Regions from separate parts of the Streptomyces sp. NBC_01508 genome, predicted to be linked through region 2. Evidence: riboswitches for the same ligand, from Rfam matches in the RefSeq annotation. Region 2 holds a riboswitch; the other holds the start of a gene.
The links. A riboswitch is a leader RNA that binds a small molecule or an ion and turns the genes downstream of it on or off. The one in region 2 is predicted to bind S-adenosylmethionine.
Positions count from the first base shown of each region.

Region 1: another riboswitch for S-adenosylmethionine. It lies ahead of thrC (threonine synthase); the one in region 2 lies ahead of OG700_RS29850 (aminotransferase class V-fold PLP-dependent enzyme).

Region 1 covers NZ_CP109419.1:4,740,982-4,755,558, forward strand. The annotation lists gene OG700_RS22110 (SDR family NAD(P)-dependent oxidoreductase) at 145-1,551, shown strand; gene OG700_RS22115 (trehalose-6-phosphate synthase) at 1,577-3,001, opposite strand; gene OG700_RS22120 (hypothetical protein) at 3,061-3,183, opposite strand; gene OG700_RS22125 (glucosyl-3-phosphoglycerate synthase) at 3,247-4,188, opposite strand; SAM riboswitch class I at 4,306-4,433, shown strand; gene thrC (threonine synthase) at 4,449-5,747, shown strand; gene OG700_RS22135 (MoaD/ThiS family protein) at 5,788-6,063, shown strand; gene OG700_RS22140 (cold-shock protein) at 6,423-6,626, shown strand; gene groL (chaperonin GroEL) at 7,037-8,662, shown strand; gene OG700_RS22150 (Uma2 family endonuclease) at 8,747-8,992, opposite strand; gene OG700_RS22155 (Uma2 family endonuclease) at 8,989-9,336, opposite strand; gene OG700_RS22160 (hypothetical protein) at 9,392-10,285, opposite strand; gene OG700_RS22165 (erythromycin esterase family protein) at 10,655-12,034, opposite strand; gene OG700_RS22170 (NADP-dependent oxidoreductase) at 12,128-13,165, shown strand; gene OG700_RS22175 (superoxide dismutase) at 13,283-14,272, shown strand; gene OG700_RS22180 (RidA family protein) at 14,424-14,577, shown strand, end outside.
Region 2 covers NZ_CP109419.1:6,437,460-6,452,036, reverse strand. The annotation lists gene OG700_RS29855 (Lrp/AsnC family transcriptional regulator) at 1-46, shown strand, start outside; gene OG700_RS29850 (aminotransferase class V-fold PLP-dependent enzyme) at 87-1,457, opposite strand; SAM riboswitch class IV at 1,713-1,830, opposite strand; gene trpD (anthranilate phosphoribosyltransferase) at 1,951-3,018, opposite strand; gene OG700_RS29840 (cytochrome bc complex cytochrome b subunit) at 3,236-4,864, opposite strand; gene OG700_RS29835 (Rieske 2Fe-2S domain-containing protein) at 4,861-5,916, opposite strand; gene OG700_RS29830 (c-type cytochrome) at 5,913-6,722, opposite strand; gene OG700_RS29825 (heme-copper oxidase subunit III) at 6,798-7,418, opposite strand; gene OG700_RS29820 (hypothetical protein) at 7,601-8,002, shown strand; gene OG700_RS29815 (Ig-like domain-containing protein) at 8,039-9,292, opposite strand; gene OG700_RS29810 (cytochrome c oxidase subunit 4) at 9,430-9,828, opposite strand; gene ctaD (cytochrome c oxidase subunit I) at 9,825-11,564, opposite strand; gene coxB (cytochrome c oxidase subunit II) at 11,561-12,523, opposite strand; gene OG700_RS29795 (cysteine desulfurase/sulfurtransferase TusA family protein) at 12,802-14,196, shown strand; gene OG700_RS29790 (carbohydrate kinase family protein) at 14,278-14,577, opposite strand, start outside.

The sequences.
Region 1 (14,577 bases), 1.7 Mb from region 2:
CGACCGGGTTGCGCGGCCCACCGGACCGACCCGGTGAACCCTTCCGGTCATAGCACTGGAGATGCCACGCGCGGAAACGCGGGCGACACTGCGCGGCCGGGTCGCGCATCATGGTCCTTCGGTGTTTACGGGGGCGAGGGCGCGATGGACGACGACCGGATACAGGCGACGCTGGAGTCGCTGAACGAGGCGCGGGGCCTGTCGATCGAGGATCCCCGGCGCGAGCGGCTGGAGCGGGCCGCGAGCGAACTGTTCCGGGACGGGCGGCGCAAACGCCGCTCGGCCACCCGTGGCGCCCGCGCGGCGGTGGACGCCAAGACCCAGGCCGGCACCGTCATGGGCGCGCCGGACCGGACGACGGACGCCCCGCTCGCCGCCGACGCGCCGACCCGCGGCGATGAAGACGACCGGTTCGTGGGCGAGTTGAGGCGCGCCCAGCGCTGCTACGTCTGCAAGGACCACTACCGGCGGATCCACCACTTCTACCACCGCCTCTGCCCCGACTGCGCCCGCGACAACCTCACCCGCCGCGGCGCCCGCACCGATCTGACCGGGCACCGTGCGCTGCTGACCGGCGGGCGCGTCAAGATCGGCCACCAGCTCGCGCTGATGCTGCTGCGCGACGGCGCCGACCTCACCGTGACCACCCGCTTCCCCCAGGACGCGGTACGGCGCTTCGCGGCGGCCCCCGACGCCGCCGACTGGTGGGACCGGCTGCGCGTCGCCGCGCTCGACCTGCGCGACCCCCGGCAGGTGCTGGCCTTCACCGACCATCTGCTGGCCGAGGCACGGCCGTTGGACATCCTGATCAACAACGCGGCCCAGACGCTGCGCCGTTCGCCGCGCGCCTACTCCGCCCTGGCCGCCGCCGAGGCCGCACCGCCGCGCCCGGCGCTGCCGCCCGCCGGCCCGCCCGCCGTCTGGACGGCCCCCGACTTCGCCGTCCCCGGCACCGGGAACGGCGAGTTGGCGGCCCGGTCCTGGGCCGCCGGGCTCGTCCCGCGTACGAGAACCACGGCCGCCGTGCTGCCGGCCGTGGACGAGGCCGGGCTGCTGACCGAGACCGCCGCCGTGAACTCCTGGACCTCCCGGCTCGGCGACATCGACCCGGCCGAGATGCTGGAGGTCCAACTGGTCAACGCGGTGGCCCCGTTCCTGCTCGCCGACCGGCTGCTGCCCCTGCTGGAGGCGTCACCCCGGCCCCGGCGGTATCTGCTGAACGTGTCAGCCGTGGAGGGCCAGTTCACCGTCCGTAAGAAGACGAGCGACCACCCGCACACCAACATGGCGAAGGCCGCCCTCAACATGCTCACCCGCACCAGCGCCGCCGAGCTGGCGAAGCGCGGCATCCACGTGTGCAGCGTCGACACCGGCTGGGTCACCGACGAGAAACCCCTGCCCGCCAGGGAGCGGCACGCCGCCACCGGCTGGCGCCCACCGCTGGACATCGTGGACGGCGCGGCGCGGATCTACCACCCGATCGTGCAGGGGCAGGAGGGCACCCCCGTCCACGGCGTACTGCTCAAGGACTACCGACCCGTCGCCTGGTGACAGGCCCTCACACGGCGACAGGCCCTCACACGGCGCGCAGCGCGTCCAGCTGGTCCAGGAACCACCGCTGCGGCGGCAGCGCCGTCGCGGCGGCGGCCAGGCGCTTGGTGCGCGCCGCGCGCTCGTCGTCGTCCATCGTCAGGCCCTCGTGCAGCGCCGCCGCCGTGGCGCTCACGTCGTACGGGTTCACCACCAGCGCGTCCTCGCCCAGCTCCTCGTACGCGCCCGCCTCGCGCGACAGCACCAGCGCGCAGCCGTCCTCCGAGACGACGGGGATCTCCTTCGCGACCAGGTTCATGCCGTCGCGGATCGGGTTGACCAGCGCCACGTCCGCCAGGCGGTACGCGGCCAGCGACCGAGCGAAGTCGTCCTTGACGTGCAGCACCACGGGCGTCCAACCGGGCGTGCCGTACGTGGAGTTGATCTCGTCGGCCACTTCCTGGACGCGCGCCGTGTAGTCGCGGTAGACCGCGAGATCCTGCCGGGACGGATAGGCGAACGCCACATGCGTGACCCGCTCCCGCCACTCCGGACGGTCCGTCAGCAACTGCCGGTAGGCGAGCATGCCGCGCACGATGTTCTTCGACAGCTCCGTGCGGTCGACCCGCACGATCGCCTTGCGGGGCGCCCCGTCGAAGGAGCCGATCTGCTCCCGCAGCTCGGCCAGCCGCTCGTCCACGTCGGGCCGGTGCGCGCGCTCCCGCAGGAAGTCCGCGTCGGCGCCCAGGCCGTGCACGCCGATCCGGGTCTTGCCGGTGCCGCCCAGCAGCTCCGTACAGCAGGCGGTGAAGGCGTCGGCCCAGCGGTGGGTCAGGAACGCGGCGCGGTCCGCGCCGAGGATGCCGCGCAGCAGTTGGCGCGCGACGTCGTCGGGCAGCAGCCGGAAGTAGTCGACCGGGGCCCACGGCGTGTGCGAGAAGTGCCCGATCCGCAGATCGGGACGGAGCGCCCGGAGCATGCCCGGCACCAGCGCCAGGTGGTAGTCCTGGATCAGGACGGCCGCGCCGTCGCCCGCCTCGTCGGCCAGGGCCTCGGCGAACGCGCGGTTGTACGCCTCGTACGACGCCCACCGCTCCCGGAACTCCGTGCCGAAGGCCGGCTCCAGCGGGGTCTGGTAGAGCAGGTGGTGGACGAACCAGAGCGTGGAGTTCGCGACGCCGTTGTACGCGTCCGCGTAGATCTCCGGCGGGATGCCGAGCATCCTGACCCGCTGCCCGCCCGTGTCGCCGGTGTCGAGCCGGCCGCCGGTGCGCCGTACGGCCTCGCGGTCGCCGTCACCGAGGGCCGCGCAGACCCATACGGCGTTCGTGTCGGGTCCGATGGCCGAGAGGCCCGAGACGAGCCCTCCACCGCCGCGCCCGGCGGTCAGCCCGCCGTCCTCACCGAGCGTGTACGAGACGGGGCCGCGATTGGACGCGACAAGGACTTGGGCGGCTTGCTCGGAGACCATGTGCCGAAATCTAGCCCGTCACGGAAACGCTCAAACGTACGGATCAGGCCTGGCGCGGATCAGCCACGGCCCCGGCCGCGGGCCGCCGCCAGCGCGACCACCCCGGCGCCGACGAGGGCGAGGGCCATGCCGCCCAGCAGCCAGAGCTGTTCCGTGGTCAGGGTCACCGCGTTCATCGTCATGCCAGGCAATATAGACAAATCGTATGAATGGGCCGGTTGTGCCACGCGGCTCCCGGGCCGGGATCAGGCCGCCCGCCGAGCCTCGTACTCCGCGATCTCCCGCATCGGCGGTCGCTCCTCCGTGTCCACCGCGTGCGTACGCGGCTCGAAGCCGCCCTCGCCCCGCTCGAACTGCGTCAGCACCGGCCGCACCAGATGCCCCCGCGACAGCCGCAGTTGCGCCGTCCGGTAGATCGCCGCCGCCATCCGCCCCAGCGCCTGCCCGTCCTGGTGCCGGTGCCTGCGCACCCCGACGTCGACCTGGCCCAGCGCGTCCAGGCCCACCGTGTGCAGCGCGTCCACCAGCAACCCCAGCTCCACCCCGTACCCCACCGGGAACGGCAGCCGCTCCAACAACGAGCGCCGTACCGCGTACTCGCCGCCCAGCGGCTGCACGAACCCCGCCAGCAGCGGCCAGTGCAGATTCAGCAGCGGACGCGCCACCAGCTCCGTCACCCGGCCGCCCTGCCCCGGCTCGGCCCCGAGCGGACGGTCGTACATCGCCTTCACGAACATCACGTCCGGCTCGGTGAGCAGCGGCCCCACGATCCCCGACACGAAATCCGCCGAGAAGTCCTTCAGATCCGCGTCCACGAAACAGACGATGTCGCCGCTCGTCACCAGCAGCGAACGCCACAGCACCTCGCCCTTGCCCGGCACGGCCGGCAGCCTCGGCAGGATGTCGTCCCGGTGCACCACCCGCGCCCCGGCCGCCGCCGCGACCTCCCCCGTACGGTCGGTCGAGCCCGAGTCGATCACCACCAGCTCGTCGACGAGCGGCACCGGGCCCGCCATCAGCTCGCGCCGGATCACCGACACGATCCGGCCGACCGTCGCCGCCTCGTTCAGGGCTGGGAGCACCACGCTGACCTGCGCACCCTGCTTCGCCGCGGCCAGCGGGCCGACCGGCCGGTCGGCCGCCGACCAGGACCGCCGGGCCAGCCAGCGCTCCACCTCTTCCAGCACGTGATCTCCATCTCGCGGATCGGACGAAGGCCTCAACCGTCCAGGGGTTCGGTTACAGTCTTGAACAACGCGGACGACCGTCGCATGTCGGGGGTCGTCAGGCTGACAATCGAATACCGCTCATCCAGAGGGGCAGAGGGAACGGCCCGTTGAAGCCCCGGCAACCCTCCCGCCGACCGCGAGGTCATGGTGGGGAAGGTGCCAATTCCGTCTTGCGGCGAGACGCGTCGCGAGGAAGATGAGGAAAGGGCCTCGCCTTCATGGCTGTGCAGACTGTTCACCACAACTCCGACGCCACTGACGCCCCCGTGGACCTCGGACCCGCCGCCGCACTCTCGTGCCGCGAATGCGGGGAACGTTTCGAACTCGGCCCGATCTTCGCCTGTCAGAGCTGTTTCGGCCCGCTCGAAGTGGCCTACGACCTGCCGACCGACAGCCCCGAAGAGCTGAAGAGGCGCATCGCCGCCGGTCCCGACAACATCTGGCGCTACGCCCCGCTGCTGCCCGTCCCCGCCGACGTGGCGTCGAAGCCGAACATCAACCCCGGCTTCACCAAGCTCGTCAAGGCCGACAACCTCGCCCGCGAGCTGGGCGTCACCGGCGGCCTGTACGTGAAGGACGACTCCGGCAACCCGACGCACTCCTTCAAGGACCGCGTCGTCGCCATCGCCGTCGAGGCGGCCCGCGCCTTCGGCTTCACCACGCTCTCCTGCTCCTCCACCGGCAACCTCGCGGGCGCCGTCGGCGCCGCCGCGGCCCGCGCCGGCTTCCGCTCCTGCGTGTTCATCCCGCACGACCTGGAGCAGGGCAAGGTCGTCATGGCCGCGATCTACGGCGGCGAACTCGTCGGCATCGAGGGCAATTACGACGACGTCAACCGCTTCTGCTCGGAGCTGATCGGCGACCCGCTGGGCGAGGGCTGGGGCTTCGTCAACGTCAACCTCCGCCCGTACTACGGCGAGGGCTCCAAGACCCTCGCGTACGAGATCTGCGAGCAGCTCGGCTGGCAACTGCCCGACCAGCTCGTCATCCCGGTCGCGTCCGGCTCGCAGCTGACGAAGATCGACAAGGGGCTGAAGGAGCTGATCGCGCTCGGCCTCGTCGAGGAGAAGCCGTACAAGATCTTCGGCGCGCAGGCCGAGGGGTGCTCGCCGGTGTCCGTCGCCTTCAAGGCCGGCCACGACGTCGTACGGCCGCAGAAGCCGAACACGATCGCCAAGTCGCTGGCGATCGGCAACCCGGCCGACGGCCCGTACGTCCTGGACATCGCCCGCCGCACGGGCGGCGCCGTCGAGGACGTGAACGACGAGCAGGTCGTCGACGCGATCAAGCTGCTCGCCCGGACCGAGGGCATCTTCGCCGAGACGGCGGGCGGGGTGACCGTGGGCGTGACGCGCAAGCTCATCGAGGCGGGGCTGCTCGACCCGGCGCTCACGACGGTCGTACTGAACACCGGTGACGGGCTCAAGACGCTGGACGCCGTGGCCGCGACGTCGCAGGCGACCGCGACGATCCCGCCGAGTCTCGACGCGTTCCGCGCGGCGGGTCTGGCGCGTTGAGCATCTCACCGACCCGCTACTTCCCGGAAGGCAGAATCCGATGAGCGTGAACGTCCGTATCCCCACCATCCTCCGTACATACACCGGTGGGAAGGCCGAGGTTCCGGCCGACGGGGTGACCCTCTCCCAGGTCATCGAGTCCCTGGAGACGAACCACCCGGGCATCGCCGCCCGCGTCCTGGACGACCAGGGCAAGCTCCGGCGCTTCGTCAACGTGTACGTGAACGACGACGACGTCCGCTTCGAGCAGGGCCTGGAGACCGCGACCCCGGACGGCGCCGGCATCTCGATCATCCCGGCCGTCGCCGGCGGCTGAACAGCACGCACGGTGAACGGTGTTACCCCCTCCGCGAGAGAAGCGGAGGGGGTAATTCCATGAGATTGAACGCGGTACAGTTGGGGTAGCCCCGGCTGTCGCCCGTGCCCCGAGCATATGAGTTCGCGACAAGATGCGGTCGAAGTGCCGACGCTGTTTGCGCGGTTCCTTGCGCTTTGCCCGGCCCGACTTGCCCTGGTAGCCCGGCAATTCACCCCTTTGCGTGTTCCGCCATGCCCATAATTCTCGTCCGATTGACCTGTTGCAGAGGGCAGTTGGGCAGATACATTCAGCCGCGGTCGACGCGTTCCGGCGCGAAGTGCGGTCCCGCGCAGGGGCCAGTAATAGGGGAGTTGGGCATGGCTCAGGGCACCGTCAAGTGGTTCAACGCGGAGAAGGGCTACGGCTTCATCGCGGTCGACGGTGGTGCGGATGTTTTCGTCCACTACAGCGCGATCCAGATGGACGGCTACCGCACCCTTGAAGAAGGTCAGCGAGTTGAGTTCGAGATCTCGCAGGGCCAGAAGGGTCCGCAGGCGGACATGGTCAAGCTCGCCGTCTGATCCCGGCGCGATCGGCCAACGACGCACTCACACAGGCACTCAGGCACGCATTCACGCACGTACTCGCAGGCACTCACACACGTGGGGCTCGTGTCCCGGCAGGGGATACGGGCCCCACGTGCGTTCGTGCGCGCGGGGCGTGCGCGGGCCGCGCGCACGCCCCGCGCGGGTCTGCCGCCGCTCCGGAACCGCTTGCACTCTCGGGGGTCGAGTGCTAATCATTGGCGTTAGCACTCTGCAGGTGAGAGTGACAACTTATGGACCGGGTCAGCGAGGCCCGAAGAGCCGGTGGGGCAAGGAACCGCACGGCTCTCAGGCCGTCCGTCGCGGGCGCCGACACGGTCCGATCCACCCGCCCCCTTGGGCCTGGAGGCCCTGGGGAGACCCCCTGTCCGGGAGGACCACTTCACATGGCCAAGATCATCGCGTTCGACGAGGAGGCACGGCGCGGTCTCGAGCGCGGGATGAACCAGCTCGCCGACGCCGTCAAGGTCACCCTTGGCCCCAAGGGCCGAAACGTCGTCCTTGAGAAGAAGTGGGGCGCCCCCACGATCACCAACGATGGTGTCTCCATCGCCAAGGAGATCGAGCTCGAGGACCCGTACGAGAAGATCGGCGCCGAGCTGGTCAAGGAAGTCGCCAAGAAGACGGACGACGTCGCCGGTGACGGTACGACCACCGCGACCGTCCTGGCCCAGGCCCTGGTCCGCGAGGGCCTGCGCAACGTGGCCGCCGGCGCCAACCCGATGGCCCTCAAGCGCGGTATCGAGAAGGCCATCGAGGCCGTCTCCGGTGCGCTTCTTGAGCAGGCCAAGGACGTGGAGACCAAGGAGCAGATCGCTTCGACGGCCTCCATCTCCGCCGGCGACATCCAGATCGGCGAGCTGATCGCCGAGGCGATGGACAAGGTCGGCAAGGAAGGCGTCATCACCGTCGAGGAGTCGCAGACCTTCGGTCTTGAGCTTGAGCTCACCGAGGGCATGCGCTTCGACAAGGGCTACATCTCGGCGTACTTCGCCACCGACATGGAGCGTATGGAGGCGTCGCTCGACGACCCGTACATCCTGATCGTCAACTCCAAGATCGGCAGCGTCAAGGACGTTCTGCCGCTCCTGGAGAAGGTCATCCAGTCGGGCAAGCCGCTGCTGATCATCGCCGAGGACGTCGAGGGCGAGGCGCTTTCCACCCTCGTCGTCAACAAGATCAAGGGCACCTTCAAGTCCGTCGCCGTCAAGGCCCCGGGCTTCGGTGACCGCCGCAAGGCGATGCTGAACGACATCGCCATCCTCACGGGCGGCACGGTCATCTCCGAGGAGGTCGGCCTCAAGCTGGAGAACGCCGGTCTCGACCTGCTGGGCCGCGCCCGCAAGGTCGTCATCACCAAGGACGAGACCACCATCGTCGACGGTGCCGGTGACAGCGAGCAGGTCGCCGGTCGCGTGAGCCAGATCCGCGCCGAGATCGAGAACTCGGACTCGGACTACGACCGCGAGAAGCTCCAGGAGCGCCTCGCGAAGCTGGCCGGCGGCGTGGCCGTCATCAAGGCCGGCGCCGCGACCGAGGTCGAGCTCAAGGAGCGCAAGCACCGCATCGAGGACGCGGTGCGCAACGCCAAGGCCGCCGTCGAGGAGGGCATCGTCGCCGGTGGTGGCGTGGCTCTGCTCCAGGCTTCCTCGGTGTTCGAGAAGCTGGAGCTGGAAGGCGACGAGGCGACGGGCGCGGCTGCCGTCAAGCTCGCGCTGGAGGCCCCGCTCAAGCAGATCGCGGTCAACGCGGGTCTTGAGGGTGGCGTCATCGTCGAGAAGGTCCGCAACCTGCCGATCGGTCACGGCCTGAACGCCGCGACCGGCGAGTACGTGGACATGATCGCCGAGGGCATTCTCGACCCCGCGAAGGTCACGCGTTCCGCGCTGCAGAACGCGGCGTCCATCGCGGCGCTGTTCCTCACCACCGAGGCCGTCATCGCCGACAAGCCGGAGAAGGCCGGCGCCGCCGGCGCTCCGGGCGGCATGCCGGGCGGTGACATGGACTTCTGATCGACCTTCTGGTTGATCGGCTGTCCCGCACGGATTGACGAACCGAGGGCGGTACTCCCGAGAGGGGGTGCCGCCCTCGGGCGTTCAGCCCGCGTAGTTCTTGAGCTCTTCGGTGTCGAGGGTGATCGCTACGGGATCGGGGAGCGTCACGGCGGCGCCGTAGGGGTGGGTGGTGCGGGCCTTGTAAGCGCCGTTGCGCGGGTCGGTGTAGACGACGAGTTCGTCCGCGTCGCGGTCGACGCGGAGGTAGACGGGGATGCGGGCCGCCGCGTAGCCGTCGCGCTTTTCTCCGCGGTCGCGGCTGTCGGTGTCGCCGTCGTGGGAGGTCACCTCGGCGACCATGAGGACGCCGTCGGGGTCGGACCACTCTCCCTTGCCTGCGAAGTACCGTCTTGGCACCAGGACGGCACCAGGACGGCATCAGGACGTGCACGCCCCTGACGGTAGGACTCGATCTTGAGTCCTTGCTCCCCGTACACATCCAGCTCGGGGAGTTGCCGCATGCACTGCCGCATCAGCCACACGATGATGGTTCCGTGATCGCCGTCCGGCACGGGCTTGACCTCCAACTTTCCATTGATGAATTCGAGCTTCACCGTCTCGGGGGTGCGGTGAGCGACCTGCTCGAACTCCTCGACGGACATCTGGGAGTGGTCAGCGGTGCTGGGGGTCATGGCGTCGCCTCCTCCCCTCCATCGTGCCCTGCTCTGGCACGGGTGGGCTGAATGGTCATACGTGAGTCCTCTCCGGTGGACGGGATGTCGCCGCGCGGGCCTCTGCTGCCAAGGCGCGGACTCTCTGCGGGGGCAGTGGGGCGGGACCGTTCGCCGGGCGTACCGGGACGGGTTCACCACGGCAGGCGGCGCATTCGCCGGAGGCGAGCGCTTCCGGGCGGGCCGGGGCGCCGCACTTCGCGCATTCGAGGACGCGGAGTGCCGGTTTGGGGAGCCGGACCGGTTCCGGCGGGAGCTTGGAGGTCAGGCGGGCCCGGGTGAAGGCTGCCGGGCTGTGGACCACGGGTGGCAGGCCCGACGTCAGGGCGTGCAGCACGTCCCGTTCCGTCGCTTCGCGCGTGAACCACTCCGCCGCCAGCGGCTCCAGTGCCGCGCAGTCGATCGCGGAGAGCGCCAGCGTGGGCGCGGTGCGTCTCAGGGCCGCCAGCAGGATGTACGCGCGTGAGCGCGTCGGGCCAGGGGCGGGTGCCGCCGATAACGACGGTACGTCGCCCGACACGAAGGCCGCCCACCACGCGTCGTCGCGCGGCGTACGGGAGAACCACGTACGCGTCACCCACCGCGCGCTGCCGGAGCCCCGCAGATGCTCGCGGCCGATCCGCATGTGGCCTGTGCGGCGCAGGCACTGGAGCGCGGTGCGCAGCGCGCACTGGCCGTAGGGGAGGATCGTCGCCAGCGTCTTGACGGAGATGTCGGCGCCGTCCGGCAGCCGGTCGAGGTAGAGCGCGATCGCCGCCTCACGGTCCGGCAGATGCGCGAAGTCGCCGACAGCGGCGGGCTGTTGGCCGGGTGTCGAACGCTTGCCGTAGCCGGGGTTCGCCGACGGGTGATTGGTGGGCGGTGTCATGTGCGCGGTGCGCGCGGCAGCACTAAGCTGTGGCTCAGCCATCGGATCGCTTTCTCGGTTTTCGATCTGTGGGCGAGGCCCTCGCAGGTGTTGGTAGCACCTGGCGGGGGCCGTCCTACGTGTTCGTTATCCGGAGACGCTAGACCGTCGACACGTCGCGTGGCAAGCCGATCACGAAAAGTCATCCTCCCTGGTATGCGGCTCAGTTGAGGCCGTGGCGAGCCGCCCGGTGGGTAGGTGGGGAGGACCTCCTCCCGTTCCTTGTTGAAAAGAGGACTCGGAGCGCGGGACTTGAGCCTCGGGGCGCTTCGTGTGGCCGCGCGCAGGCCGCTCCGGTAGGTGTGGGCGTTGCCCTCGGCGTCCGTGATGACCTTCGGCGGGCGTGGTGGGTGGCATCCGTTCTGCGGTTCTTCACGGCTTCACGGGGTGCCGGTACGGCGGGATCGGGCGCGAGTCCGTGGAGAGTGCGACGTACGCCAGGCCGTCGTACTCGGCGGACAGCCGGACCGGTGTGAAGTTGCGACGGTAGAACCAGCGCGTCACCAGCGCGCCGAAGGTCCGCGTGTCGTGCGTGGCGCCGACCCACTCCCGTACGGCCCGCGGCGCGTCCTCGGCGCCGGCGGGGCGCAGGTCCAGCAGGTGGTCCCGCGGTGTGGCGGCGGCGAGTTGGGCCTCCACGAAGGTCTCGGGGGCGGCGCCGATGGGGTTGCCCTCGGCGGCGCGGCCCGTCAGTCCGCCGACGCCGCTCCAGGGGCCTGGCCAGATGCGGTGGGCGCGGAAGGAGCCCTTGCCGAAGAGGAGCCCGAGGGCGTAGTACGCGTCGCCGTACCGCTCGCGCAGATGCAGGCCCAGCGGCGGGACGGCGCCGGACGTACGGCCCTTCGCGACATGGCCGTTGTGGCCCCAGAGCACCACCTTGGCCGCCGGGTCGTCCAGGATCTCCCCGACCGCCTCGGCCATGTACCGGTCGCGCGCCGCCTGGACCGTCCGCTCCGGGTCCGGGTGGTGCCCGCTGCGCGTCACCAGATCGGCGGCCCGGACCAGGATCCGGGCGTGCCGCACCGCCACGGCCGCGGCGGTGGCGGTGCCGGGTTCGTCGTAGCCGCGTACGAACTCCAGGAGCTTCTCCGCCTCGCGCATCAGCTTCTGTCGCGGGTCGGGGCGCGAGCCCGGATACGCCGTGGTGAGCACGCCGAGCGCGGAGTGCAGAGCCGGCAGCCTCTCCGGCGCCACGCTGGTGAGGAACGCTTCGAGCACCGCGAGCGAGTCCCCGGACCGCTGCGGGTCGATGCCGGCGAAACGGACCTTCTCGGCCTCCGGCCGCCCGTCGTTGTACGCGCGCATCCACTCGATCATGTCCAGGACCTCTTCGGTCCGCCAGGTCCAGAACCCCAGCCCGGTCAGCACCTGCGCGGGGTCGCCGACACCGTCGCGTACGTACGCGTCGACGGCCGGACCGGCGGACGCGCTCGCCTCCATGGCCAGGACGGTGAAGCCCAGTTCGGTCACCAGGTACTCCAGCAGGCGGTGCTTGAGCTGGAAGAACTCACGGGTGCCGTGGGTGGACTCGCCCAGGCCCACGATCCGTACGCCGTCGAGGACTTCCCGCAGGGGCCGGAGGTCGGCGGTGGGCGCGCCGGCGGTCAGGCCGCCGCTCAGAGGTACGGCGTTCTGTGCCAGCCACGCCGTCACCTCGCCGGTCGCCTCGCCGGTCGCTCCATCGGCTGCTTGGCCGGTCGCCCCGCCGGTCGCCTCGTTGGCCATGGTCTTCCGATCTGCTGCCGCCGACATGTCCGCCGAGGCTACCTGGGCCGTGTGACGGGGTGCGCGGGAGCGCGTCTGTAGGCTGCTCCCTTTGTCTCGTCCGCACCACGGGAGCCTCGTATGCCTCGCCTCGTCACTCACGCCACTCACGACACCTTCGCCACTCACGCCACCCTCGTCCATCAAGTACGCAGACCGCACGGCGCTCCCACCGCCGCCGACTTCGCCTTCGTCCAGGAGCCGGTCCCCGACCCCGCGCCCGGAACCGCCCTGGTGGAGAACAAGTTGCTCTCCATCGACCCGTACATGCGGGAGAACATGGATGCCGTCTGGGACCTCAACTCCCCGCTGGAGGGCCGCGTCGTCGGCCGGGTCGTCGCCTCGCGCGCCCCTGGCCTGGCGGAGGGCGACCTCGTGTTCCACCGGCAGAGCTGGCGGACGCACGCGCTGGTCACGGCGGACGAGGCGCGCGTACTGCCGCAGCGGCCCGGTCTCGATCCCGCGGCCTATCTCGGGGTCCTCGGCGGGACCGGTCTGACCGCGTACGTGGCGCTGACGCGGATCGCCCGGCTCCAGCCCGGCGAGGACGTCTTCATCACCTCGGCGGCGGGCGGCGTGGGCAGCGCGGCCGGTCAACTGGCCCGGCTGCTGGGCGCGAAGCGGGTGGTCGGCAGTACGGGGACGGACGACAAGGCGCGGTTGCTGACGGAACGGCTCGGCTTCGACGCCGCGTTCAACTACCGCTCCGGTTCGATGGCCGAACTGCTCGCGGTGGCCGCGCCCGACGGCGTCGACGTCTGCGTCGACAACGTCGGCGGCGAACACCTGGCGGCGGCGATCGACGTGCTGCGCGAGCACGGACGGATCGCGTGGTGCGGGGCGATCTCCCAGTACGACGGCCACGAGCCCCCGGCGGCCCCGCGCAATCTCTACGACCTGGTCGAGAAGAACCTGCGTCTGGAGGGCTTCCTGGTCCGCAACTACCGTGATGTGCAGGGGGAGTTGGAAGATTTCCTGATTCCGCATCTGCTGGCCGGGCGGGTCGTGGACCAGCAGACGGTCACCGAGGGCTTCGACGGGATCGTGACGGCGTTCCTGGGGATGCTGGGCGGCCGGAACGTCGGCAAGGCCGTGGTGCGGGTGGGAGCCGGGGTGTAGGGGGTGCGGGCGGGGGCGGCCGGGAACTCGGCGGCGGGCGCGGCGCGTTACGTGCGCACAGCGCACCGGAGTTGTCCCTGTCCTCAGGCACCCCCGAAGCCCCGGAGGCTCGACGCCATGTCACTCACACCCCCCGGCCCCTCCCGCCGTACCGTGCTCGGCGGCGCCGCGGCCACCTTCGCGCTCGCCGCCACGGTGGCGGGTGCGGGTACGGCCGCGGCACACACCCGGCCCGAACGTCTCACCCACCCCACGCACCCCGCCCACCCCACCTGGCCCGCAGACTTCCCGCTGCCAGACGGGTTCCGGCCCGAGGGCATCGCCATCGGCGGCGGCCCGTACGCCTACATGGGCTCCCTCGCGGACGGCTCCGTCCGCCGCGCCGACCTGCGTACCGGCGAGGGCCGGACCGTCCTGGCGGGCGCGACCGGCGCCGCCGCCACCGGCCTGAAGCTCGACCGCGACGGGCTGCTCTACATCTCGGGCGGCATCACCGGCTCGATCCGGGTGCTCGACACCCGCACGAACCGGCTGACCGCGACGTACCGGCCGACGACGGACGGTTTCGTCAACGACGTGATCCCGTACGGCGACCGGGCCTGGTTCACCGACTCGTACGCCCCCGTGCTCTACACCGTCCCGCGGGGCGGCGGCAGGCGCGGCGACCTCCGGGAGGTCCCGCTCGGCGGCGACTGGCAGCAGGCGCCCACCGGCATCAGCGCCAACGGCATCGAGACGACCCCCGACGGCCGCGCGCTGATCGTCGTCAACAGCCCGGCGGGCACGCTGTTCCGGGTGGATCCCCGGACCGGGTACGCCACGGCCATCACCCTCCGGGGCGCGGTCGGCGTCGTCAACGGCGACGGCCTGCTGCGCGTCGGCCACACGCTGTACGTGGTGCAGAACCGCCTGAACGTCGTCACGGTCTTCGACCTCGACTCCCGTGCCCGGACCGCGACGCTGCGCCGGAGCATCACCGACCCGCGCTTCGACGTCCCCACGACGGCGGCCCGCTTCGGCGACCGCCTCTACCTCGTCAACGCCCGCTTCACGACGCCTCCGACACCGCAGACGACGTACAACGCCGTCTCCGTAGCGCTGCGTTAGGCGAGCGGGGGCTCCTCCGTCCGGCCCGCTCGGCGGCGCAACCGTGCGGGTTCCCAGGCGTGTGCTCCACCTCGACCGCACGGTGGAAGCCCTCGGCGGATGATCCGCCGACCCGCCATCATGGGCCGGACACGACATCGGAAGGAGCGGTATGGAAGACACGCGGCAGGTGGTCGGCTCGGGGTCACCGCTGGAGCCGGAGATCGGTTTCTCGCGGGCCGTGCGGATGGGGTCGTACGTCGCCGTCGCCGGTACGGCTCCCCTCGGGGACGACGGCTCCACCGTCGGACCCGGCGACGTCTACG
Region 2 (14,577 bases):
CCAGCACGACCTGGAAGCCGCTTTCGCGATCGGCCTCGACGCGTAGGGCCTCTCGTTTGGATCTTGCCGGGCTCGCGGTCCCCGGATCAGCCGCGGTCCGGGACGCAACGGCCGTCCTCGGTGCGGTAGTTCCAGCGAGCGCCGTCCCGGACCAGTTCCCGCACCGCGCCGGTGAACCGCTCCACGTGCTCGTCCGGCGTGCCCGCCCCGAAGCTGACCCGGATCGCGTTGAGCGACCTCTCACCGGGGCCGGCGTCCGGCGCGCCGCACTCCCCCGGGTCCCCGGCGTCGCCGCCCAGCAGGGTCCGGACGAGCGGATGGGCACAGAAGAGGCCGTCCCGTACGCCGATGCCGTACTCCGCCGAGAGCGCGGCGGCGAAGTGCGAGCTGTTCCAGCCGTCGACGACGAAGGAGATCACGCCCACCCGGGGCGCCTCGTCGCCGAAGAGCGACAGCACCCGCACCCCGGGCACCTCGGCGAGACCCGCGCGCACCCGCGCCACCAGCTCCCGCTCACGCGCGACGAGCCGGTCGAACCCCGCCTCGGTCAGCGCCTCGCAGGCCGAGGCGATCGCGTACACACCGATGACGTTCGGGGATCCGGCCTCGTGCCGGGCCGCGGTCGTGTGCCACTCGACGTCCACACCACCGTCGGCGCGGCGCGCCACCTTGCGGCTGGCGCCACCACCGGCGAGGTACGGCTCCGCCTCCCGCAGCCAGTCGGCGCGGCCCGCGAGCACCCCGGAGCCGAACGGCGCGTACAGCTTGTGCCCGGAGAAGGCCACCCAGTCCACGTCCAGCTCCGCGATGTCCACGGGGTGGTGCGGGGCGAGCTGCGCGGCGTCCAGGACGACGCGCGCACCGTGGGCGTGCGCGGCGGCGGCCAGTTCGCGTACGGGCCACAGCTCCCCGGTGACATTCGAGGCGCCGGTGACGCACACCAGCGCGGGGCCGCCCTTCGGGTCGCGTCCCGCCAGGGCGCGCTCCAGGGTGGCGACGGCATCGGCGGGTGTGCGCGGCGCGTCGAGGTAGCTGACGCGGGCGTCGCGCCAGGGCAGCAGCGACGCGTGGTGCTCGGTCTCGAAGACGAACACCTCGCAGCCGGCGGGCAGCGCGGCGGCCAGCAGGTTGAGCGAGTCGGTGGTGGACCGGGTGAAGACGACCTGGTCGTCCGCGCGGCAGCCGAGGAAGCGGGCGACGGTGCGGCGGCTGTTCTCGAAGAGGTCGGTGGAGAGCTGCGAGAGGTAACCGGCGCCGCGGTGGACGCTGCCGTAGTACGGGGCGTAGGCGGCGACGTCGTCCCAGACACGGCGCAGGGCGGGGGCGCTGGCCGCGTAGTCGAGCGCGGCGTAGGTGACTTCGCCGCCGGTGACGAGGGGGACGGTGACATCGCTTCCGAGCACGGGCAGCGGCTGGTCGGTGCTGGTGCGGGTGAGGGCGTCGGTGGGTGCGGACATGGTGGTATCTCCCGGCAGGACGAGGCGGAAACGGCATCAGGACCCGGCAGGCGGACGCGTCGTCGTGACGGCGGATGCCGTGACGACGCGGAACGGACCGCGGGGGTGGCGCTCACTGAAGAGGGCTCGGGACCGTGTTCCCGGTGCGAGACGCGCCGGGGGCGGGCCGAAGGCCCTATCGCATTCGCTTGCTCACGAGACTGCTCCCTTGAGGACCAGGACCCCAGGGATGACGACATCCGAACGATGTCCAGGGGTCCGCGCTTGCCGCAGACCTCGCTGCCTGCGGCCTGGTCTTCACCCGGGGCACCCCGCCACGGACGGAGGGTTGCCGGACAGCGGGCCGGGGCCGTAGTCGCTGTCACTCATGACCTGGGGTGAGATTACCCCACGGCCGGGGCGGCGGCCCAGACGGCGTCCGCGATACGGGACACCGCGCGCCCGCCCGGCAGCCGGTTCGCCCTCAATCGCCGGGCGGGCTCGAAAAAGCGCGCTACTTGTTGCTCGCCGCCACCCAGCGCTCCAGCGTCCGCTTCGCCGCGCCCGAGTCGACCGCCTTCGCCGCCCGCGCGAACCCCGCCGCGAGCTGGTCGTTCAGTGTGCCGTCGGCGGGCTCCAGCGCCACCAGCGCCGCCGCCGCGTTCAGCAGGACCGCGTCCCGTACGGGGCCGGTCTCACCTGCCAGCAGACGGCGCGCGACGTCCGCGTTGTACGAGGCGTCCGCCCCGCGCAGCGCCTCGACCGGGACCAACTCCAGGCCGATGTCCCTGGGGTCGAAGCCCTGCTCGGTGACCCGGCCGTCGCGAACCACCCATACGTGTGAGGTCGCCGTCGTGGTCAGCTCGTCCAGGCCGTCGTCACCGCGGAAGACGAGCGAGGAGTTGCCCCGCTCCGCGAGCACCCCGGCCACGATCGGCGCCATCCGGATGTCCGCCACCCCGACCGCCTGGGCGCGGACCCGCGCCGGGTTGGTGAGCGGTCCCAGGATGTTGAACGTGGTCTGCGCGCCCAACTCCTTGCGGGCCTTGGCCGCGTGGCGCAGGGCCGGGTGGAACTTCACCGCGAAGCAGAAGGTGATGCCCGCCTCCTCGGCGACCTCCACGACCCGCTGCGGCGTCAGCTCCAGATTGACGCCGAGCTTCTCCAGTACGTCGGAGGCGCCGCTCGCGGACGAGGCCGCGCGGCTGCCGTGCTTGACGACCTTGCCACCCGCCCCGGCCACCACGATCGCCGCCATCGTGGAGATGTTGACGGTCTTGGCGAGGTCGCCGCCGGTGCCGACGACATCGACCGCGGCGCCGGGCACCTCGATGGTGTTGGCGTGCTCGTACATGGCGCGCACGAGGCCCGAGACCTCGTCCACGGTCTCGCCCTTGGCGCGCAGCGCGACGGCGAAGCCCGCGATCTGCGCGTCGGTGGCCTCGCCGCTCATGATGCGGTTCATGGCCCAGGCGGTGTCACCGGCGTCGAGATCCTGGCCGCGCAGCAGCGGGTTCAGTACACCCGGCCAGGAACGCGCCGCCAGGGTGTCGCCTCCGGCCGGTGCAACAGCGCTGCTCATGCTCGCTCCTGGGGTCTGTGGACGGGTGCACGGCCGTGTGGCCCGTGCTGCCAGGCGTCAGCCTATCGGCGCCGCCGGCGTTCCAAGACCCGCTGCCCGAACTGCGGACAGCGCGGTCGCCCGAGCCACGTGCCGTACGTCCGCCGTACGTACGAAGGCCCCGGCCCGGTCCCTCGAAGGGGACCGGGCCGGGGCCCTGACGCGTACGGAGCTTCGATCAGTGGTGGCCGTGGCCGCTCGTGATCTCCGTGTACTCCTCGGCCGTCGGCTTGGGGATCTGGTTCCCCTCGCCGTAGTAGCCCTTGCTCAGCTTGACCCGCAGCTTCTCCGCCGGCGAGGTCTTGCGCTCGACACCGTTCTCGTCGACCGTCGGCCCGATCTCGGCCGGCCGGTACTGCTCGTGAGCGGTGAGCGTGTGCAGGTCTCCCTGGTCGAGCGGCTGGTGGACCTCCACGAACTCACCGTGCGGCAGCCGCTTGATGATGCCGGACTCGCGTCCGTGCAGCACCTTCTCGGCGTCGCGGCGCTGAAGTCCCAGACAGATCCGCTTGGTGACCACGAACGCGATGACCGGTCCGACGAAGAACGCGATCCTGATGAACCAGGTGATCGTGTTGATCGACAGATGGAAGTGGGTGGCCCAGATGTCGTTCCCGCCGCCGATGAGCAGGATGAAGTACAGGGTCAGCCAGGCCACACCGAAGCCGGTCCGGGTCGGCACGTTGCGCGGCCGGTCCAGGATGTGGTGCTCGCGCTTGTCGCCGGTGACCCAGGACTCGATGAACGGGTAGACCGCGAGGGCCACCAGAACCAACGGGAAGATCATCAGCGGGATGAACACGCCCAGCACGAGCGTATGGCCCCAGAGGTTGATCTCCCAGCCAGGCATCACCCGGATCAGGCCCTCGGAGAAGCCCAGATACCAGTCCGGCTGTGCTCCGGTGGAGACCATGTCCGGGCGGTACGGGCCGATGGCCCACACCGGGTTGATCGTGGCGATCGCCGAGATGATCGTGATGACACCGAAGACCAGGAAGAAGAACCCGCCGGCCTTGGCCATGTAGATCGGCATGAACGGCGCGCCGACCACGTTCTTGTTGGTCTTGCCGGGACCCGCGAACTGCGTGTGCTTGTGGTAGAAGACCAGGATCAGGTGCGCCACCACGAGCCCGAGCATGATGCCCGGCAGAAGCAGGATGTGGATGGAGTAGAACCGCGCCACGATGTCGTGGCCGGGGAACTCCCCGCCGAACAGGAACATCGAGATGTACGTGCCCACGATCGGTGTGGACAGGATCGCGCCCTGCGCGAAGCGAACACCGGTGCCCGACAACAGGTCGTCCGGCAGCGAGTAACCGGTGAGTCCGGTGAACAGTGCCAGCACGAACAGCAGGAACCCGAACAGCCAGTTGATCTCACGCGGCTTGCGGAAGGCGCCCGTGAAGAAGACACGCATCATGTGCACGAACATCGCGGCCACGAAGATCAGCGCGGCCCAGTGGTGGATCTGCCGGATCAGCAGACCACCGCGGACGTCGAAGCTGATGTCCAGCGTCGAGGCGTACGCCTCGGTCATCCGGACACCCTGCATCGGTACGTAAACGCCGTCGTACACGACCTCGTTCATGCTCGGGTGGAAGAACAGCGTCAGATACACACCCGTGAGGATGATGACGACGAAGCTCCACAGGGCGACCTCGCCCAGCATGAACGACCAGTGGTCCGGGAAGACCTTGCGCAGCATGCCCTTGGCCGCGCCGTAGATCCCGAGACGGCCGTCCGCCCAGTCGGCGACCCGCTCGCCCGCGGGTGCCTGGCGGTTCTTTTCGTCAGACGACTTGCTCATCCGCGCTCCCAGAAGGACGGACCGACGGGCTCGTCGAAATCGCCGAGCGCGTAGAGGTAACCCTCACCGTTCACAGCGATCCGCAGTTGCGGAAGCGCGTGACCGGCCGGGCCGAAGATGACGCGGGCGCCGTCGGAAAGGTCGAAGGTGGACTGGTGGCACGGGCAGAGCACGTGGTGCGTCTGCTGCTCATACAAGCTGATGGGACAGCCGACATGGGTGCAGATCTTGGAGTACGCGACGATGCCCTCGTGCGACCACTCAAGCTCGCGCTTGTCCTTGATGTCCTCGGGCTGGATACGAACGATCATGAGAGCCGCCTTGGCGATCTCATTGTTGAAGTTGGGGTTGTGATCGTCCAGCCCTTCGGGCTGGGCGAAGGTCAGCGACCCCACCGTCACGTCCTCGGGACGCAGCGGCTCGCTCGTGTTCTGGTTGATGAGCATCAGGCCCTTCTTCCAGAACGTCTTGCGGAGCTTGTCCTCCGGCAGCGGGCCGAGGTCACGCAGCAGGACGACACCGGAGAGCGGCACCATGGCCAGCGCGCCGAACATCGTGTTGCGGATCAGCTTGCGCCTCCCGAAGCCGGACTCCGCCGAGCCGACCAGAAAGTCCTTCTTCGCCTGCGCGGCCACCTCGGGGGTGGCCTCGATCGCGTGGCGCTCCTGGACGATCTCCTCGTCGCTCATCAGCGTGCGGGCCCAGTGGACCGCTCCCGCGCCGATGGCGAAGAGGGCGACTCCGAGGGTGATCCCCAGCGAGAAGTTGAGCGCGCTCACATGGCCGAACGGCCAGATGTACACGATCTTGTCGACGGGGAAGGCGACGAACGACGCGATGAAGGCGACCGTGGCCAGCATCGACAGCGTGAAGAGGGAGGCCACCGCGCGCTCGGAGCGCTTGGCCGCCCGCTCGTCGATGTCCTGGATACGCGGCCGGTGGGCCGGCATTCCGGGGTCGGCGAAGGGATCCTCCGCACGCTCCACCTCGCCGCCGTGCGCGGACTCCTGCTCGGTTGGCAGGATCTCGTCTGAATTCCGGTTGCTACTCATGACTTCTTGGCCTTAGCGGTGTGCGCCGCGGTCCAGACGGCAACTGCGATCAGTGCGCCCAGACCGATGATCCAGGAGAACAGGCCCTCACTGACAGGCCCGATGCCACCGAGCTTGAGACCGCCGGGGTTCGCCGACTCGTCGCCGTTCACGGCGTCGAGGTACGCGATGATGTCCCGCTTCTCCTGCTCGGGCATCGTCGAGTCGGGGAACGAGGGCATGTTCTGCGGACCGGTCAGCATCGCCTCGTACAGGTGCTTGGGAGATACCCCCTCAAGCCCCGGGGCATACTTCCCGTTCGTCAACGCGCCTCCCTCACCACCGAAGTTGTGGCACTGGGCGCAGTTGTTGCGGAACAGGTCACCGCCGTTGGCGGAGTCCGCGCCGTCCGGGTTGTACTGCTTGGACGTCGGGACCGCGGGGCCGGGGCCGAGCGAGGCGATGTACGCCGCGAGTTGGTCGGTCTGCTTCTGGTCGTAGATGACCTTCTTCTTCGGTACCTGCGGGCCGGGCTGCTGCGCCGGCATCCGGCCGGTGCTGACCTGGAAGTCCACTGCGGCGGCGCCGACGCCGGTCAGCAGCGGGCCGTCGGACGTACCCTGACCGCCGACGCCGTGGCAGCTCGCGCAGCCCACGGCGTACAGCTTCTTGCCCTCGTCGATGGCGAGGGACTGGGAGGTTTCGTCTGCCTGTGCCTTGCCCGCGGGCGCGAACGCGGCGTACAGCCCCCCGGTGGCCGCCAGCGCGAGGAGTAGGACGACGACAGCAGCCAGCGGATGGCGTCGTCGTGCGGAGAGCTTTTTCACGGATTACCCCGGTGTCAGGATCTTCTGCGTCGGTGCTTGCTGGACTGTGCGCGAACGCGTCGGGCGCGTGGCCCGCTACTTGATCAGGTAGATCGTGGCGAAGAGGCCGATCCAGACGACATCGACGAAGTGCCAGTAATAGGACACGACGATGGCCGCGGTCGCCTGCTCGTGGGTGAACTTCCTGGCCGCGTACGTTCTGCCGAGAACCAGCAGGAAGGCGATGAGACCGCCTGTCACGTGCAGACCATGGAAGCCGGTGGTCAGGTAGAACGCGGAGCCGTACGCGTCGGACGAGAGCGAGAGGCCCTCGTGCTTGACGAGCTCCGTGTACTCGAAGATCTGACCACCGATGAAGACCGCACCCATCACGAACGTGATCACGAACCACGAGCGGAGCTTCTTCACGTCGCCCCGCTCGGCGGCGAAGACGCCGAGCTGGCAGGTGAGTGAGGAGAGCACCAGGATCGTGGTGTTCACCGCGGAGAACGGGACATTCAGCGTATCGGCCTTCTCCGACCAGAACGCATCCCCTGTCACCGACCGCAGGGTGAAGTACATCGCGAAGAGGGCCGCGAAGAACATCAGCTCGGAACTCAACCAGATGATCGTTCCGACACTGGTGAGGTTCGGCCGATTGACCGTCGGGTGCGCGTGCCCGGTTTCTACTGTCGTTGCTGTCGCCACGACCGACATTATGTCGGTCGCTTATCCCGCCCTCACTCCCGGGGGTGCCATTCGGAGTGTCAGCCACTTCGGACGGGATCGCGGCGGGGACCGAACGGCCCATCGTGGAAGGGCCGGGACCCGTGCTGACATGGTGTCCGACGGAGTAGCATCCGCGCAGCGGGTCTCACGACGGACGTCACGGAGGAACAATGCAGCCGACCGCCACGGTCCTGGTCTACAGCGACAACGCGAACACCCGCGAGCAGGTGCGGACGGCCGCGGGGCGCAGGCCGGCCGCCGATCTGCCGCCGGTCGAGTATCTGGAGTGCGCGACGATGCACGCCGTGCTGAAGGCGCTCGACAAGGGCGGCGTCGACGCCTGCGTCTTCGACGGCGAGGCCACCCCCATCGGCGGCATGGGCCTGAGCCGGCAGATCAAGGACGAGATCTTCAACTCCCCGCCCGTGCTGCTGCTGATGGGCCGCCCGCAGGACGCCTGGCTGGCCACCTGGAGCCGCGCGGAGACCGCGGTGACGCTGCCGGTGGACCCGGTCGGCTTCCCCGACGCGCTGGCCGCGCTGCTGCGCAGCAGGCTCGCCGTGGAGGCCTGACGGCTCCGTCAGGCCGCCTGTCTTGGGGCCGACCGTTCACACCTGTGGGCGCAGCCGGGCGGCGTCCACCGGGCCGCTGCCTTCCTTGGTCCCGGCGAGCAGGGCGCTGCCCTGACGCCACTTCTCCCAGTCCAGGTTCCAGTCGCCGAAGCCGTTGCCGAACGGATCCATGTCCTCGCCACCGCTGTTGACGACCTTGACGATGTCGCCCTGGCGGACGGTGTCGAAGAACCACTCGGCGTTCCCGGTGGACATGCCGACACAGCCGTGGCTGACGTTCGCCGCCCCCTGTGAGCCGACGGACCACGGGGCGGCGTGCACGTACTCACCGCTCCAGGTGACGCGCGTCGCCCAGTAGACGGGCAGGTCGTACGACTCGCTGCTGCCGGCCGCGATGCCGACGCTGGTGCCGCGCATCCGGACGAACTGCTGCTTCTCCAGCACGACCTTGATGCCGTTGCGGGTCGAGAAGCCGGGCTTGCCGGTGGTGACCGGGATCGTGTTGATGACCTCGCCGTTGCGCAGGACCGTCATGTGGTGCGAGCCGGCGTCGGCGATTGCTTCGAGGCGGTCGCCGGTGGTGATTCGCAGGGGCTTCGCCGGGCCGCCGTACAGCTTGTCGCCGACCTTTATGCCGTCGAGGGTGCTGCTGACGTCGACGGTCGCGTTGACGGGCCAGTACTCCTTGGGCCGGAAGTGCAGCGTCTTGTCGTCGACCCAGTACCAGGTGCCCTGCACGGCGGGGCTGGAGCGGACCTTGAGGCCCCGTTCGACGACGGCTCTGGCCTCCTTGGCCTTCACGGGCGAGCTGAGTTCCGCGGTGATGGGCTGCCCGACCCCGTACTTGCCCGCCTGCGGGCCGAACTTGACGTTCAGGTTCCGCTGCACCGAGGACGTCTCGAACGTGAGCGTACGGCTGCCCGGAGCCCCGTCCTCGTCCTCCGTGGCGACCTTGACGGTGTAGCGGGCGCCGCCGGCCAGCGGGGCGGTGGAGTGCCAGCGGCCCCCGTCGGCGGCCAGCTCGCCCGCGAGGAAGTGCCCGGAGGCGTCCGTGACGGTCACGTCGGTGATCCGTCCCTCGCCGCCCTTGGCGACGACTTCCAGCGGCTTGTCGGGGTCGGCCTTGGCGTCGCCCTTGGGCGCGTTGAGGGAGACCTGGTCGGCTGCGTCGTAGGGCTTGCCGGACAGCGGGTGGCTGTCCGGATCGCCACAGCCGGTCGCTACCGCCCCGAGGGACAGGACCAGCAGGGTGCAGCCGAGAACGGTGCGAAAGCGCGGCGTGTGGTTCATAAGCACACGCTATGAAGAATGTCCGGTTACGGCGCGCTGTGTGACTGCAAACGAGGGGCCCGGATCCTCCTCAGGGGTGAGGAGGATCCGGGCCCCTTGTCTGTCGTACGGGCTGCCGCCGCCGTACCGGCCACCGGCTACTGGTTCTGGTTCTCACCGCTGTAGTACTCGAAGACCCAGCCCCACAGACCGATCAGGAGGATCGGGAGGGAGAAGAACAGCAGCCACCAGCCGATGGCGACGGAGAGGAACGCGAACGCTCCGCCGATGGCCAGCGAGAGCGGCTGCCAGCTGTGCGGGGAGAAGAACCCCACCTCGCCGGCCTCGTCCGCGACGTCGGCCTGCTTGTTGTCCTGGGCCATCGCGTCGACCCGCCGGGCCGTGAAGGCCAGGTAGAAGCCGATCATGAGGCTCAGGCCGAACGCCAGGAAGAGCGCGGTGGTACCGACCGGCTCCTTCGACCACACGCCGTACACACCGGCGACAACGAGGATGAAGAGGCTCAGCCAGAGGAACATCCAGCCTTGGACCTTCACTTGCCGACCTCCTTGCCACCGACGAGAGCGGCGTCCTTCTGTCCGTCGTTCTCAAGGTGTTCGAGCGCCGCGATCTCCGGGTGGTGCAGGTCGAACGCCGGGGATTCGGAGCGGATCCGCGGCAGGGTGAGGAAGTTGTGCCGGGGCGGCGGGCACGATGTCGCCCATTCGAGTGACCGGCCGTAGCCCCATGGGTCGTCCACCTCGATCTTCTTCCCGTACTTGGCGGTCTTCCAGACGTTGTAGAAGAACGGCAGGACCGACATGCCGAGCAGGAACGAGCTGATCGTGGAGATGGTGTTCAGCGCGGTGAATCCGTCGGCGGCCAGGTAGTCCGCGTAGCGACGCGGCATGCCTTCCGCACCGAGCCAGTGCTGGACCAGGAACGTGCCGTGGAAGCCGACGAACAGGGTCCAGAAGGTGATCTTCCCGAGCCGTTCGTCGAGCATCTTGCCGGTCATCTTCGGCCACCAGAAGTGGAAGCCGGCGAACATCGCGAACACCACCGTGCCGAAGACGACGTAATGGAAGTGCGCGACGACGAAGTACGAGTCGGAGACATGGAAGTCCATCGGCGGCGACGCCAGGATCACACCCGTCAGACCACCGAAGGTGAAGGTGACCAGGAAGCCGATGGTCCAGAGCATCGGTGTCTCGAAGGACAGCGAGCCTTTCCACATCGTGCCGATCCAGTTGAAGAACTTCACCCCCGTTGGCACCGCGATGAGGAACGTCATGAACGAGAAGAACGGCAATAGCACGCCGCCCGTCACATACATGTGGTGCGCCCACACCGTCACCGACAGACCGGCGATGGCGATCGTCGCGCCGACCAGACCGATGTAGCCGAACATCGGTTTGCGGCTGAAGACCGGGATGATCTCGGAGACGATGCCGAAGAACGGCAGGGCGATGATGTACACCTCCGGATGCCCGAAGAACCAGAACAGGTGTTGCCACAGCAACGCGCCGCCGTTGGCGGCGTCGAAGATGTGCGCACCGAATTTCCGGTCGGCCTCCAGCGCGAAGAGCGCGGCGGCCAGGACGGGGAAGGCGAGCAGGACCAGCACACCGGTCAGCAGCACGTTCCAGCAGAAGATCGGCATCCGGAACATCGTCATGCCAGGGGCGCGCATGCAGATGATCGTGGTGATGAAGTTGACCGAGCCGAGGATCGTACCGAAGCCGGAGAAGGCCAGACCCATGATCCACAGGTCGGCGCCGACACCCGGTGAACGGACGGCGTCCGACAGCGGGGAGTACGCGAACCAGCCGAAGTCCGCGGCGCCCTGCGGCGTGATGAAGCCGGCCACCGCGATGAGCGAGCCGAACAGGTAGAGCCAGTAGGCGAACATGTTCAGCCGCGGGAACGCCACATCCGGCGCGCCGATCTGGAGCGGCATGATCCAGTTCGCGAAACCGGCGAACAGCGGCGTCGCGAACATCAGCAGCATGATCGTGCCGTGCATCGTGAACGCCTGGTTGAACTGCTCGTTCGACATGACCTGCGTGCCGGGACGCGCCAGCTCGGCGCGCATGAACAGCGCGAGCACACCACCGATGCAGAAGAAGACGAACGACGTGATCAGGTAGAGCGTGCCGATCGTCTTGTGGTCCGTGGTGGTCAGCCACTTGACGACGACGGAGCCGGGCCGCTTGCGCCGTACCGGCAGCTCGTTCTCGTACGAGTCGTCAGCTGCTGCGGCGGCACCCTTGGGTTCGTTGAGGATGCTCACAGTTGTTTCTTCTCCGCATTCCTGGCCGGGTCCGTCAGCTCGATGCCCGACGGGATGTAGCCGGTCTGCCCCTTGTCGGCCAGCTCCTTCAAGTGCTGCTGGTAGCGCTCCGGGGAGACGACCTTGACGTTGAAGAGCATCCGGGAGTGGTCCACGCCGCACAGTTCGGCGCACTTGCCCATGAAGGTGCCCTCCTTGTTGGGAGTCACCTCGAAGGCGTTGGTGTGACCCGGGATGACGTCCTGCTTCATCAGGAACGGCACGACCCAGAAGGAGTGGATGACGTCACGCGAGGTCAGGATGAACCGGACCTTCTCCCCCTTGGGCAGCCACAGGGTCGGACCCGGATTGCCGTTCTGGGGATTGCGCGTGCCCGGGATTCCGGCGTCGTAGACGCCTTCGGAGCCGGCGGGGAAGTCGTCCTTGAACTTGTTGGGAATGTCGGTGAGTTCCTTGGGAATCTCAGCGCCGGTGGAGGAGTCGCCGTCCACGTCCTCCACGTAGTTGAAGCCCCAGCTCCACTGGTAGCCGACCACGTTCACGGTGTGGGTGGGCTTGTCCTCAAGAGACAGGAGCTTCGACTCGTCACGCGCGGTGAAGTAGAAGAGCACCGAGACGATGATGAGCGGAACGACCGTGTACAGGGCCTCGATGGGCATGTTGTAACGGGTCTGTGGAGGTACCTCCACCTTGGTGCGGCTGCGCCGGTGGAAGATGACGCTCCACACGATCAGCCCCCACACCAGGATGCCCGTGATGAGCGCTGCCGCCCACGAGCCCTGCCACAGGGAGAGGATTCTGGGCGCCTCTTCCGTCACCGGTGTGGGCATTCCGAGGCGGGGGAAATCCTTGTACGTGCAACCGGAGGCGGTCGCGAGGATCAGGCCCGCAGTCAGCACCTGCGGCAGCTTCCGCCGCATCGGGCGCCGCGACGAGCGGTCGGAGCCGTTGGGACTCACGTAGCGCCTTCCCGAGAGTCTCGCCCGCACAGCCGGCTGCGGCCGTCACGGTCGGTCGCCGGCCCGGCGCGGGCAGGGGTTTGGATGTTTATGCGGACCAAACCCTACTGGACGCAATTTGGGGTCGCGCATGGAGGGTGCCCAACGCGCCGTCCGGCACCCCGAAGGGGTGGAATGCCTGGCTCCGGGGCACTTCTGACGCCTCCTCCAGACGCCGCCGGCGGACCGGCCGACCGGGACGCGTTCGTCGGTGGCGACCCTTGGCCTAGCGTGGCGGCGTGGCCTACTTCGACTCCGCGTCCTCCGCCCCGCTGCACCCCGTCGCACACCAGGCCCTGCAAGCCGCCCTGGACGAGGGCTGGGCCGATCCGGCCAGGCTGTACCGGGAGGGGCGGCGGGCCAGGCTGCTGCTGGACGCGGCGCGCGAGGCCGCCGCGGAGGCGGTGGGCTGCCGCCCCGACGAACTGGTCTTCACTCCTTCGGGGACGTATGCGGTGCACTCCGCGATGGCGGGAGCGCTCGCGGGGCGTCGGCGTGTCGGCGCCCATGTGGTGGTCTCGGCGGTCGAACACTCGTCGGTGCTCCATGCCGCCCACACGCGGGGCACCGACGGCGCCGAGGCGGCCGTGACGGAGGTTCCGGTGGACCGTACGGGTGCGGTGTCCCCGGGGACGTACACGGCGGCCCTGCGCGCCGACACGGCGCTCGCCTGCCTCCAGTCGGCCAACCACGAGGTCGGCACGGCGCAGCCGGTCGCGGCCGTCGCCGAGGCGTGCCGGGCGGCCGGGGTGCCGCTGCTGGTGGACGCCGCGCAGTCGCTGGGGTGGGGGCCGGTGGACGGGGCGTGGTCGCTGCTGACCGCGAGCGCGCACAAATGGGGCGGACCCGCCGGGGTGGGGCTGCTCGCCGTGCGCAAGGGGGTGCGTTTCGCGCCTCAAGGCCCGGTGGACGAGCGGGAGTCGGGGCGTGTGCCCGGTTTCGAGAACCTGCCGGCGATCGTCGCCGCCGCCGCGTCGCTGCGGGCGGTGCGGGCCGAGGCGGAGCAGGAGGCGGCCAGGCTGCGGGTGCTGGTGGACCGGATCCGGGCGCGGGTGCCCGAGCTGGTGCCCGACGTCGAGGTGGTGGGCGATCCGGTGCGCGGGCTCCCGCATCTCGTCACCTTCTCCTGTCTCTATGTCGACGGGGAGACTCTGCTGCACGAGCTGGACCGGGCGGACTTCTCCGTGTCGTCGGGGTCGTCCTGCACGAGCGGCACACTGACGCCGAGCCATGTGCTGCGGGCGATGGGCGTGCTCTCGGAGGGCAATGTCCGCGTCTCGCTGCCGTCCGGTACGGCCGAGGCGGAGGTGGACCGGTTCCTGGAGGTGCTGCCGGGGGTGGTCGCGGGCGTACGGGAGCGGCTGGGCGCGCCGGTCGCGCGTGCGGAGTCCGCCGGGGTCGCCGACGCTCCCCCGGTCGTCGTGGACGCGCTCGGCAGGCGCTGCCCGATCCCGGTCATCGAGCTGGCCAAGGTGTTCGGCGACGTACCGGTGGGCGGGACCGTCACGGTTCTGTCGGACGACGCGGCCGCGCGGCTGGACATCCCGGCGTGGTGCGAGATGCGCGGGCAGGAGTATCTGGGCGAGCGCCCGGCGGACCACGGTGTCGCGTATGTGGTCCGCCGGGTGTCGTGACCTCGGACGGCCGGGCCGGCGCGCGTCGGCGGGTTGCGCGCGGGCGACGGCGCGCGGCGCCGCCACCGTCCGGTCCGGGCCTCAGCGCAGGTGCGTACGGACCTCGGTGGCCGCCTCGTCGCCGTACGCCTTGGTGAAGCGGTCCATGAAGTTGTTCCGGCGCAGCGTGTACTCCTGGGTGCCGAGCGTCTCGATGACCAGGGTCGCGATCATGCAGCCGACCTGTGCGGCCCGCTCCAGGCCCACGCCCCACGCCAGACCGGACAGGAAGCCGGCCCGGAAGGCGTCACCGACGCCGGTCGGGTCGACCTTGGCCGTCTCCTCCGCGCAGCCGACCTCGATCGGGTCGTCGCCGACGCGCTCGATGCGGACGCCGCGCGA